DNA from 3 places in the Streptomyces sp. NPDC050422 genome. Region 1 is predicted to be linked to each of the others. Evidence: riboswitches for the same ligand, from Rfam matches in the RefSeq annotation. Region 1 holds a riboswitch; each other region holds the start of a gene.
What was found. A riboswitch is a leader RNA that binds a small molecule or an ion and turns the genes downstream of it on or off. The one in region 1 is predicted to bind cobalamin.

Region 2: it holds a riboswitch for cobalamin, as region 1 does, so the genes downstream of both, ACIBJG_RS31670 (cobalamin biosynthesis protein) here and ACIBJG_RS07275 (ABC transporter substrate-binding protein) in region 1, are expected to answer to the same signal.
Region 3: it holds a riboswitch for cobalamin, as region 1 does, so the genes downstream of both, ACIBJG_RS15720 (ribonucleoside-diphosphate reductase subunit alpha) here and ACIBJG_RS07275 (ABC transporter substrate-binding protein) in region 1, are expected to answer to the same signal.

What each region holds. Positions count from the first base shown of each region.
Region 1 is NZ_JBITIE010000004.1:214,064-217,233, reverse strand. Features, by position in the region: gene ACIBJG_RS07280 (FecCD family ABC transporter permease) at 1-155, opposite strand, end outside; gene ACIBJG_RS07275 (ABC transporter substrate-binding protein) at 215-1,282, opposite strand; cobalamin riboswitch at 1,318-1,505, opposite strand; gene ACIBJG_RS07270 (hypothetical protein) at 1,625-1,777, opposite strand; gene ACIBJG_RS07265 (acyl-CoA dehydrogenase) at 1,774-3,170, opposite strand, start outside.
Region 2 is NZ_JBITIE010000023.1:74,798-77,967, reverse strand. Features, by position in the region: gene ACIBJG_RS31680 (anion permease) at 1-1,186, shown strand, start outside; gene ACIBJG_RS31675 (hypothetical protein) at 1,212-1,469, shown strand; cobalamin riboswitch at 1,631-1,762, shown strand; gene ACIBJG_RS31670 (cobalamin biosynthesis protein) at 1,897-2,925, shown strand; gene ACIBJG_RS31665 (cobyric acid synthase) at 2,922-3,170, shown strand, end outside.
Region 3 is NZ_JBITIE010000009.1:106,939-110,108, forward strand. Features, by position in the region: gene ACIBJG_RS15720 (ribonucleoside-diphosphate reductase subunit alpha) at 1-1,583, opposite strand, end outside; cobalamin riboswitch at 1,723-1,854, opposite strand; gene ACIBJG_RS15725 (GNAT family N-acetyltransferase) at 1,902-2,414, opposite strand; gene mctP (monocarboxylate uptake permease MctP) at 2,535-3,170, opposite strand, start outside.

The DNA of each region.
Region 1 (3,170 bases):
GACTCACCGGCTCCGAGGTGGGAGGCGACCGTGGACCAGACGTCGGCGACGGAGATCCGGGCCGGGCCGATGGTGACGGCGAGGGCGACGGACAGGGCGAGCAGCAGGAGTCCGGCGGCCCACAGGAGCCCGCTGCGGATGCCCCGCGTGGACAGGACACCCCGGGTGCACCCAGCCGCGTCCTCGCGCGGTGGCGCGGCCTGTTCGCTGTCCGTCACCCCGCGAGCCCGAAGGTACGCAGCCCGGCGGCGACGCGTTCCACGCCTTCGACGGTCCGGATCGTCGGGTTCATGGCCTGGCCGCTGAGCAGCACGTAGCGCTTGTGCCGGACGGCGTCCATGTTCTTCGTGACGGGGTTGGACTCCAGGAAGGCGATCTTCTTCGCGGCGCTCTCGGCGGTCTGCGACTTGCGGGTCAGATCACCGATGACCAGCACGTCCGGGTCGCGGTCGGCAACGGTCTCCCAGTTGATCTGCGGCCATTCCTCGTGGGTGTCGGCGAAGGCGTTCTCCGCGCCGAGTTCCCGCGTGATGATGCCGGGCGCACCGCAGCAGCCGGCCAGGTACGGGGCTTCGGAGTTGGCGAACCAGTACATCAGGGAGGTGCCGGAGGCGTCGATGCCCCCGGTCGCCTTCCGCACCCGGGCGCGCAGCTCGGCGACGAGCTTCTCGCCGCGCCCGGGAACGCCGAACACCTTGGCCAGGTCGCGCACCTCGGCGTAGACGCTGTCCATGGTCAGGGCGCCGGTGCGGACGCCGTCGCCGTCCTTGCTGTTGTCCTTGGCGGTGCAGTCGGCGGGCGAGACGTACGTGGGGACACCCAGTTTCTCGAACTGCTCGCGGGGGGCGACACCGCCCTTGGCGAGGGTCGATTCGAAGGAGGCGCTGACGAAGTCGGGCTCCTGGTCCAGGACCTTCTCCGACGAGGGGCGGTTGTCGGAGATCCTCGGGACGCCCGCGTTGGCCTTCTCCAGCCCCTTCAGTACCGGATCGGTCCAGGTGGCCGTGGCGGCGAGCCGGCCGGCGAGGCCGAGCGAGAGCAGGATCTCGGTCGATCCCTGGTCGACCGGGACGGCGCGCTTCGGCGCCGCGTCCACGGTGACGGTGCGTCCGCAGTTCTTCAAGTTGACCGGATAGCCGTCGGCTCCCTGGGACTTGGCGGCGGTGCCGTCCTTGCCGCCGCCGCAGGCCGTCAGCAGGATCAGGGCGGCGGTGAGCAGGGCGGCGGAGCGGGCGCGGCCGGTTATGGGCGGCACGGAGTACCTCGGCGTCTCTGGGCCCATGCGCGGGGCCCGGTGTACGGAGTTCCGCGGCCCGGTACCGGACCGTGGGCGCCAGCAGGTCTTCGGACTCGGGTTCATGCGGACGGGACGCCTTCCCGGGAAACCGTGGGTCTCCCAGTGGCCGTGGCCCCGCCCGTCCCCCTCACCGCTGCGCGTCAGTTCCGGATTCGCACCGGATTCCCTGACCCCTACGTGGAGTTCGACTGGCTCCGGGCACGCTACCACGCACCTCCGCGCAGCTCAGCGGCAGTGCACCCCGGCGGTACGGGGCGGTGGGTGCGGCCGGGGCCGCGTGCCGCGCACCACCCCGGCCGCGGGGTGTCCGGGAGGCCCTCGCTCCGGTTACGCCTTGCGGCGAACCGATTCGCCACCACTGGTGAGCGGCCCCCCGCACCACCGTGAGAGCGCGGCGGCGGTGCCCCAGAAGGCCAGCAGGACGACACGCAGACCCAGCCGCCGGACCGCGTCCGCCGTCCGGTGCGGTGTGCCCGTCATCGCGCGCCCCCAGCCGGTTCCCGGGCCACGGTGGTGTGCCAGGCGGCGCCCGGGTCGTCGTACGCGTCGGTGTAGTGGGCTCCGGCGATGGGCCAGTCGGCGAGCAGTTCCCCGGGCAGTGCGAAGGATGCGGCCAGTTCCGGGAGATGGCGGCTCACCGCGGCGACCAGCTGCTCGGTGGCTTCGGTCAGTCCATCGACCTGACCGGCGGTCAGGTGGCCTGCGGCCAGTAGGTCGCCGCTGTTCCGGGCGACCCAGCGCAGCGCGAACAGCCGGGCCAGCTCACCCAGCCGCTCACGGGCCCCGCCGCCGGGCAGAGCAGCGAGCGCGTTCTCGTACGCGTGGGCCGCCTGCCGGTACGCATGGGCCTCGACGCCCCGCAGCGCGGGGCCGGACGCCGCGTTCCAGCGCTCCAGCGGGCCGCCGCCGGGGACCTGCGCCATCCGTGCGGCCGCCCGGGCGAACCAGATGCGCTCCACCTGGTCCAGAAGCCGTCCGAGGAACCGGAGGTCGGCGAGGTCACCGCTCGGAGGGCCGGCGGCGGGCTCCTCCTGCGGGGTCCGTGCCGCGTCGAAGAGCAGGCCGGCGGCCGCCCGGGAGTGGATGGCCAGATTGTCGCCCTCGGCGGTGATGGCGCCCTCGATCCCGGTGACGAGCTCGGTCATGCCGTTGTTCTCCAGCAGACCCTGGGCGCCGCACCGTTCCCGGCACTCGACCATCACGGACCGGGCCTGCCAGGTGATCCATCCCTTGGCGATGTCGACCAGCCGCTCGGCCGCCTCCCGCTCCGCGGGCGGCCGCGCAGCGGCCTTCTCCCACCGGTCGAGTACGCGCCGGTGCAGCAGGCTCATCGCGAAGACGGTGGCCATGGCCTCGGCGAGGGGGCCGTGGTGGCTTCGGTGGGCGACGACCGGCACCGGCGGCGCCGAGCGGCCCCCCGAGACGAGGCGGTGGCCTCCGTAGCGGACGGCGACGGCCAGCGTGGCGCGTGCGGAGCCCACCGCACTGGCGCTCATGCAGATCCGGCCCGTGGTGACTCGTCCGATCGAGGCGAGGAAGCGGCGCCTGCGCCCCTCGGTGTCGCTGCGGAACACCCCGTCGTCGCCGACCCGCCCCTGCGCGCCGCCGAGCAGCGCCCCACGGCCCACGAAGACCTGGTCGAAGGAGGTCAGGCAGTGGTCGACCGGACTGCCCATCCGGGCGGGAAGCCGGCGCACCCGGATCCCGGGCAGGGCCCGGGCCGCGTCCGTGAGCGGCACCAGCAGCAGGAAGACCCCGTGGTCGGAGCCGTCGACGATCAGCCGGGCGGCGACCAGCCCCGACTTGGGGCCGCCGGCCGGGCTGGTGTTGGGCATGAACTTCTGCGCACCGGCATGCGGGGTGTGCAGCACGA
Region 2 (3,170 bases), on a different contig from region 1:
CAACGCGATGGCCACCACCATCTCGACCGGCGCACTCAAACCCAAGACAGCGGTGGCCATGTCCGCCGTTCTCAACCTCGTAGGCGCGTTCCTGTCGGTGGAGGTCGCCAAGACGATCTCCGGCGGGATCGTCAACGAAGACGGGCTCAGAACCGAGGTCATCTTCGCGGCGCTCGTCGGCGCCATCCTGTGGAATCTCCTGACCTGGCTGGTCGGCCTGCCGTCCAGCTCCTCCCACGCACTGTTCGGCGGCCTGATCGGCGCCGCGGTGATGTCGGCGGGCTGGTCGTCGGTCGACGGCGGCACCGTCGTCACCAAGGTGCTGCTCCCCGCGATCGCCGCACCGGTCGTCGCCGGAATCGCCGCACTGCTGGCCACCAAGCTGACGTACCGCATCGGCGGGAAGGTCACGGGCGGCGCCCAGGAGAAGGCCACCGCGAAGGGTTACCGCGCCGGCCAGATCGCCTCGGCCGGGCTCGTGTCGCTCGCGCACGGCACCAACGACGCACAGAAGACCATGGGCATCATCACGCTCGCCCTGGTCACCGGCGGCGTCCTCTCCCCCGGCTCCAACCCGCCGGTCTGGGTCATCGTGTGCGCCGGTCTCGCCATCGCACTCGGTACCTACCTGGGCGGCTGGCGCATCATCCGCACCATGGGCAGCGGCCTGACCGAGCTGAAGCCGCCGCAGGGCTTCGCCGCCCAGACCAGTGCGGCCACCGTCATCCTGGCCTCCTCGCACCTCGGCTTCTCCCTCTCCACCACTCAGTCGTGCTCCGGTGCCGTCATGGGTGCGGGCCTCGGCCGCAAGGGGGGCGTGGTCCGCTGGTCCACCGCCACCCGCATGTTCGTCGCCTGGGGCCTGACCCTGCCGGCCGCAGGTCTGGTCGGAGCGGGCGCCGAGTTCCTCACCAAGCAGGGCACCTGGGGTGTCGTGGTCGTCGCGGCGCTGCTGATCGCGGGCTCCGGTGCGATCTGGGTGCTGTCCCGCCGCAAGCCCGTCGGGCACGGGGACGTCGCCCCGGGCGGCCAGGACGCGGACGCCGAGCCCGCGGGCGTCGTCACCACCGCCATCGCGGCCGTCAGCCCGCCGCCCACCACGGCTGCCCAGACCCACGAACTCACGGCCACCATCCCGGCCCCCGCCGGACCGGTCACCGACCCGGCCCGACCCGCCACGGTCTAAGAGCCTCCGGTAAGGACAGATCCACATGAACATCGACTGGGCAGCCCTCGGCACCGTCTTCGGCGTCTCCCTCGTCGCCACCGTCGCGCTCGTGGGCCTCTTCACCCTCGGCATCGTCGGCCTCTCCAAGCAGCAGGAACCGGCCACGCAGGGCGGATCGGCGAGCGGTTCGGCAGGTGGCTCGGCGGGCGGTTCGCTCCTGCTGGTCCGCGCCGGCGCGTACGTCTGTTTCGGACTGTGCGCCGCGGCCGTGGCCTACGGCATCTATCTGATCGTCGCCTGAGCCCCACCACCCCCTTCCCGCTCATCCGCATCGGGCCGGACGCACCTCGTGTGCGTACCGGCCCGATGTGCGTCTCAGCACACTGCACCGTCGCAGGTCAACGGCGAGTTGACGGGTGTTCGCGGGGCGTGGTGGACTGCCGGAGCCATTACGGCGACAGCAGAGGAAGCCGGTGCGAATCCGGCGCGGTCCCGCCACTGTCACCGGGGAGCAGTCCCCCACCACGGAAGTCACGGTCCACGCAAGCGGACTGGAAGGCCGGGGGAACTGCGGATCCGGAAGCCAGGAGACTCTCGTCGCCGTCACGTCGAACCAGGGCGCGGACCCTGAGTGAGGACATATCGCCATGCCCGGCTGCCGTGCGTCCGTCCCTGTGCAACCCATCCCAGGTCCCCAGGTCCTTCGAGGCGCAACGGCCGGCTGAACCGTGCGTGCCGATCGCGTCTTCGCGTACGGCGCCACGGCCGGTCTGATCGGCGATCTGCTGCTCGGTGACCCCCGCAGGGGGCACCCGGTCGCCGCCTTCGGGCGGGCCGCGGCAGGCGTCGAACGCCGTCTGTGGCGCGACCACCGCGGGTGGGGCGCACTGCACACCCTGGTCTGCGCCGGAGGCGCCGCCGGGGGTGCCGCACTGGCTGCCCGTGCGCTGCGCCGCCACCCCGCCGCGTCCGTCGCCCTGACCGCCGCCGCCACCTGGTCCGTCGTCGGCGGTACGTCGCTGGGCCGCGAGGCCCGGTCGATCGGCGACGCCCTGACCGCGGGCGATCTCGACCTGGCCCGGGAGCGGCTGCCGCATCTGTGCGGCCGTGACCCGCAGTCCCTGGACGGTCCGCAGATCGCCCGCGCCGTCGTGGAGTCCGTCGCCGAGAACACCTCGGACGCCGTGGTCGGCGCCCTGGTGTGGGGTGCGCTGGGCGGCGTCCCCGGACTCGTCGGGTTCCGGGCCGCCAACACGCTCGACGCGATGGTCGGCCACAAGTCGCCCCGCTACCGGCGTTACGGCTGGGCCTCGGCCCGTCTCGACGACCTCGCGGGCTGGCCGGGCGCCCGGCTGACGGCCCTCCTCGCCGTCGCGGCAGGAGGAGACCCGCAGGGCGCGGTCCGGGCCTGGCGGGTCGACGCGGCCAAGCACCCGAGCCCCAACGCGGGCCCGGTGGAAGCCTCGTTCGCCGGTGCGCTCGGCGTACGGCTCGGCGGGACGCTCGCCTACGGCGGCCGGGTCGAGCACCGTCCCGTGCTCAACGGGGAGACGGGCCGTGCGGTGGAGCCCGCGGACATCGAGCGCGCCGTACGGCTGTCGCGCAGGGTCAGCGCGCTCGCCCTCGGCGTGAGCGTGGCGGCCCGGCTGGGCGCGGGGCTCGCGGCCCGGCGGATCGCCGGCCCCCGCACCTCAGCACTCCGTACGGCACCCCCTCGTACCGCAGCACCCCGACTCTCTGGACGGAGACCGACATGAGCGGCGGACTGCTGGTCGCCGGGACCACCTCGGACGCGGGCAAGAGCGTCGTCACCGCGGGCATCTGCCGCTGGCTGGTGCGCCGGGGCGTGAAGGTCGCGCCGTTCAAGGCGCAGAACATGTCGCTCAACTCCTTCGTCACCCGCGAGGGCGCGGAGATCGGCCGCGCCCAGGCCATGCAGGCCCAGGCCGCCCGGGTGGAGCCGACCGCCCTGATGAACCCGGTGCTGCTCAAGCCCGGCAGC
Region 3 (3,170 bases), on a different contig from region 1:
AGCCGCAGCTGGAAGAAGACGTCCTGGAGCCCCATGGCGCCCAGACCCACCGGCCGCCAGCGGGCGTTGGAGCGCCCGGCCTGCTCGGTCGGGTAGAAGTTGATGTCCACGACCCGGTCGAGGAAGGTCACGGCGGTACGGACGGTGGCGTCGAGCCGCTCCCAGTCGATCGTGCCGCCCTCGACGAACGCGCCGAGGTTGACCGAGCCGAGGTTGCAGACGGCCGTCTCGCCGTCGTCCGTGACCTCCAGGATCTCCGTGCACAGGTTCGACGAGTGCACGACACGGCCCGGTTCGGCGGTCTGGTTCGCGGTCCGGTTGGAGGCGTCCTTGAACGTCATCCAGCCCTGGCCGGTCTGTGCGAGGGTCCGCATCATCCGGCCGTACAGCTCACGGGCCGGCATGGTCTTGCGCGCCAGGCCCTTGGCCTCGGCGGCCCGGTAGGCGGCGTCGAACGCGTCGCCCCACAGGTCGACCAGTTCCGGCACGTCGGCGGGGGAGAACAGCGACCAGGTGCCGTCCGCGTCGACCCGGCGCATGAACTCGTCGGGGATCCAGTGCGCCAGGTTGAGGTTGTGGGTGCGCCGCTGGTCCTCGCCCGTGTTGTCGCGCAGCTCCAGGAACTCCTCGATGTCCGCGTGCCACGTCTCCAGGTAGACGGCGGCGGCGCCCTTGCGCCGGCCGCCCTGGTTGACGGCGGCGACGGAGGCGTCGAGCGTCTTCAGGAACGGCACGATGCCGTTGGAGTGCCCGTTGGTGCCGCGGATCAGCGAACCGCGGGCGCGGATGCGGGAGTACGAGAGGCCGATGCCGCCCGCGTGCTTGGACAGGCGCGCCACCTGGTGGTAGCGGTCGTAGATCGAGTCCAGCTCGTCCAGCGGGGAGTCCAGCAGGTAGCAGGAGGACATCTGCGGGTGCCGGGTGCCGGAGTTGAAGAGCGTGGGGGAGGAGGGCAGGTAGTCCAGCCGGCTCATCAGCCCGTACAGCGCGGCGACCTCGTCCAGGGCGCGCTCGGAGGTGTCCTCGGCGAGCCCGGAGGCGACACGCAGCATGAAGTGCTGCGGCGTCTCGATGACCTGCCGGGTGATCGGGTGGCGCAGCAGGTAGCGGCTGTGCAGGGTGCGCAGGCCGAAGTAGCCGAAGCGGTCGTCGGCGCCGTCGGCGAGCGACTGCCCGACCAGCGCGTCCAGGGCGGCCGCGTGGAGCGTGACGAACTCGGCGGTACGGTCCGCGATCAGGCCCTCGCGGTGCCCGACGGCGACGGAGGCGGAGAACGACGTCGCGCCCTGCCCGGCCGCCTCGTCCGCGATGGTGCGGGTGAGGAGGCGGGCGGCGAGCCGGGAGTAGGCGGGGTCCTCGGAGATCAGGCCCGCGGCGGCCTCGGTGGCCAGCGAGCGCAGTTCGGCCTCGTCCGACCGGGCGTTGCGGCCGCGCAGCGCGGCGGCGGCGACGCGTCCGGGGTCGGTGTCGGGCAGATCGGCGGTGAGGTCGGTCAGGGTCCGCAGGAGTACGGTCCCCGGTCCGTCGCTCGTGGTTCCCGTTGACTCGGCCACGGAAACCGGATCGGCTGGCGCGATGGTCACGCGGTGCTCTCCCTCGCTCGGCTCGGGGCCTTCGGGGGAGCGGGGGCAGCCGGACGGAGCGGGACCCGGCAGGGCAGCGCTCCGTGCGGCGTCCACCGGCCCATCCACGAGGCCCGGACGTCTGGGCATCCGGATCGGTCGAGCCGGATGCGCTGTCGGCAGGACCTCGGACTCGGGGGTGCGCAAATGCACACCGAATACACCGTTGCGGGACAGTTCCGGATTCGCACCGGATTTCCCTGCGGCGACAGCAGGCATGAGCATACATGTGGGGGCTGCCGGTTGCGGCAGCCCCCACATGTTGTGTCGTGCTCGCTGTTACGCCGGAGGGCGCAGCTCCAGACGGTACGTCAGCAGCTTCAGGTCCTCGATGGGGTTCCAGTCCTTCTCGGGGGTCCGTACGAAGCCGAGGCGCCCGTAGATCCGGTGGGCCCCGAGCATCGCCGGCTGCGTCGACAGGACGAGCCCCGTGACCCCCGCGGCGCCCCGTGCGCGGTCGATGCAGGCCCGTACGAGCGCCTCGCCCGCCCCGGCGCCGCGGGCCTCGCGGGAGACCGCCAGCATCCGGAACTCGGCCTCGTCCGCCGCCGCGATGTCGGCCCACGGGTTGCCCGGCGGGGCGTAGGTGACCCCGCCCAGGACGCGGCCCCGCGCGTCGGCCGCCACCAGCACCTCGGCCTCGGCGGCCCGGCGGGGTACGTCGCGCAGCTGCACCAGGTACGGATCGTCGGCACCGTAGTCCAGGAGCCCGTCGCCGAGATAGGCCTCGGCGGTGATCTCGCCGAGGAGTGTGTGCTCGGCGGGCTCGACCGGCCGGATCGCTATGTCCATGGGCGGAAGTCTGCCGCACGCGGGGGCCGGAGCCGCAAGGGTTTTTCTGCGGGACACGCGAACGGGCCGCCGCACCCCAGCCCGCAGGGGTGCGGCGGCCCGCTCACGCGTATCCGGCGGTCAGTGGCCGCCCGGCGCACCGGCGGTGGCCGGCGGGAGCTCCGCCTTCACGCCGGGGTCGCCCGCGTCCGCGGTGTAGTCGCCCGGGGAGGTCTCGTCGATCCCGGCGGGCGCCTTGACGGCGTTCAGGACGAACGTGAGGACGATGACCACCACGACGTTCAGCACGATGGCCGTCAGGCCGATGTAGCCGATCTCGCCGAGGCCCGGGATCTCCTTGGAGGACCCGCCGAAGTGCTTCTGGGTCGGGCTGGCGACCCCGTACGCGGCGAGCGTCCCGTAGGCCATGCCGACCGCCCAGCCCGCGAGCAGCGCCCAGCGGTGGAACCACCGGGTGAACAGCCCGCCGACCAGGGCCGGCATCGTCTGGAGGATCCAGATCCCGCCCAGCAGCTGGAAGTTGATCGCGACCGTCTTGTCCATGGTGAGGACGAAGGCGAGCGCGCCGACCTTCACCAGCAGCGACACCAGCTTGGAGACCTTGGTCTCCTGCGCGGGTGTCGCGTCGGGCTTCAGGAAGTCCTTGTAGATGTTGCGGGTGAACAGGTTCGCCGCGGCGATCGACATGATCGCGGCGGGCACCAGCGCACCGATGCCGATCGCGGCGAAGGCCACGCCCGCGAACCAGTCGGGGAA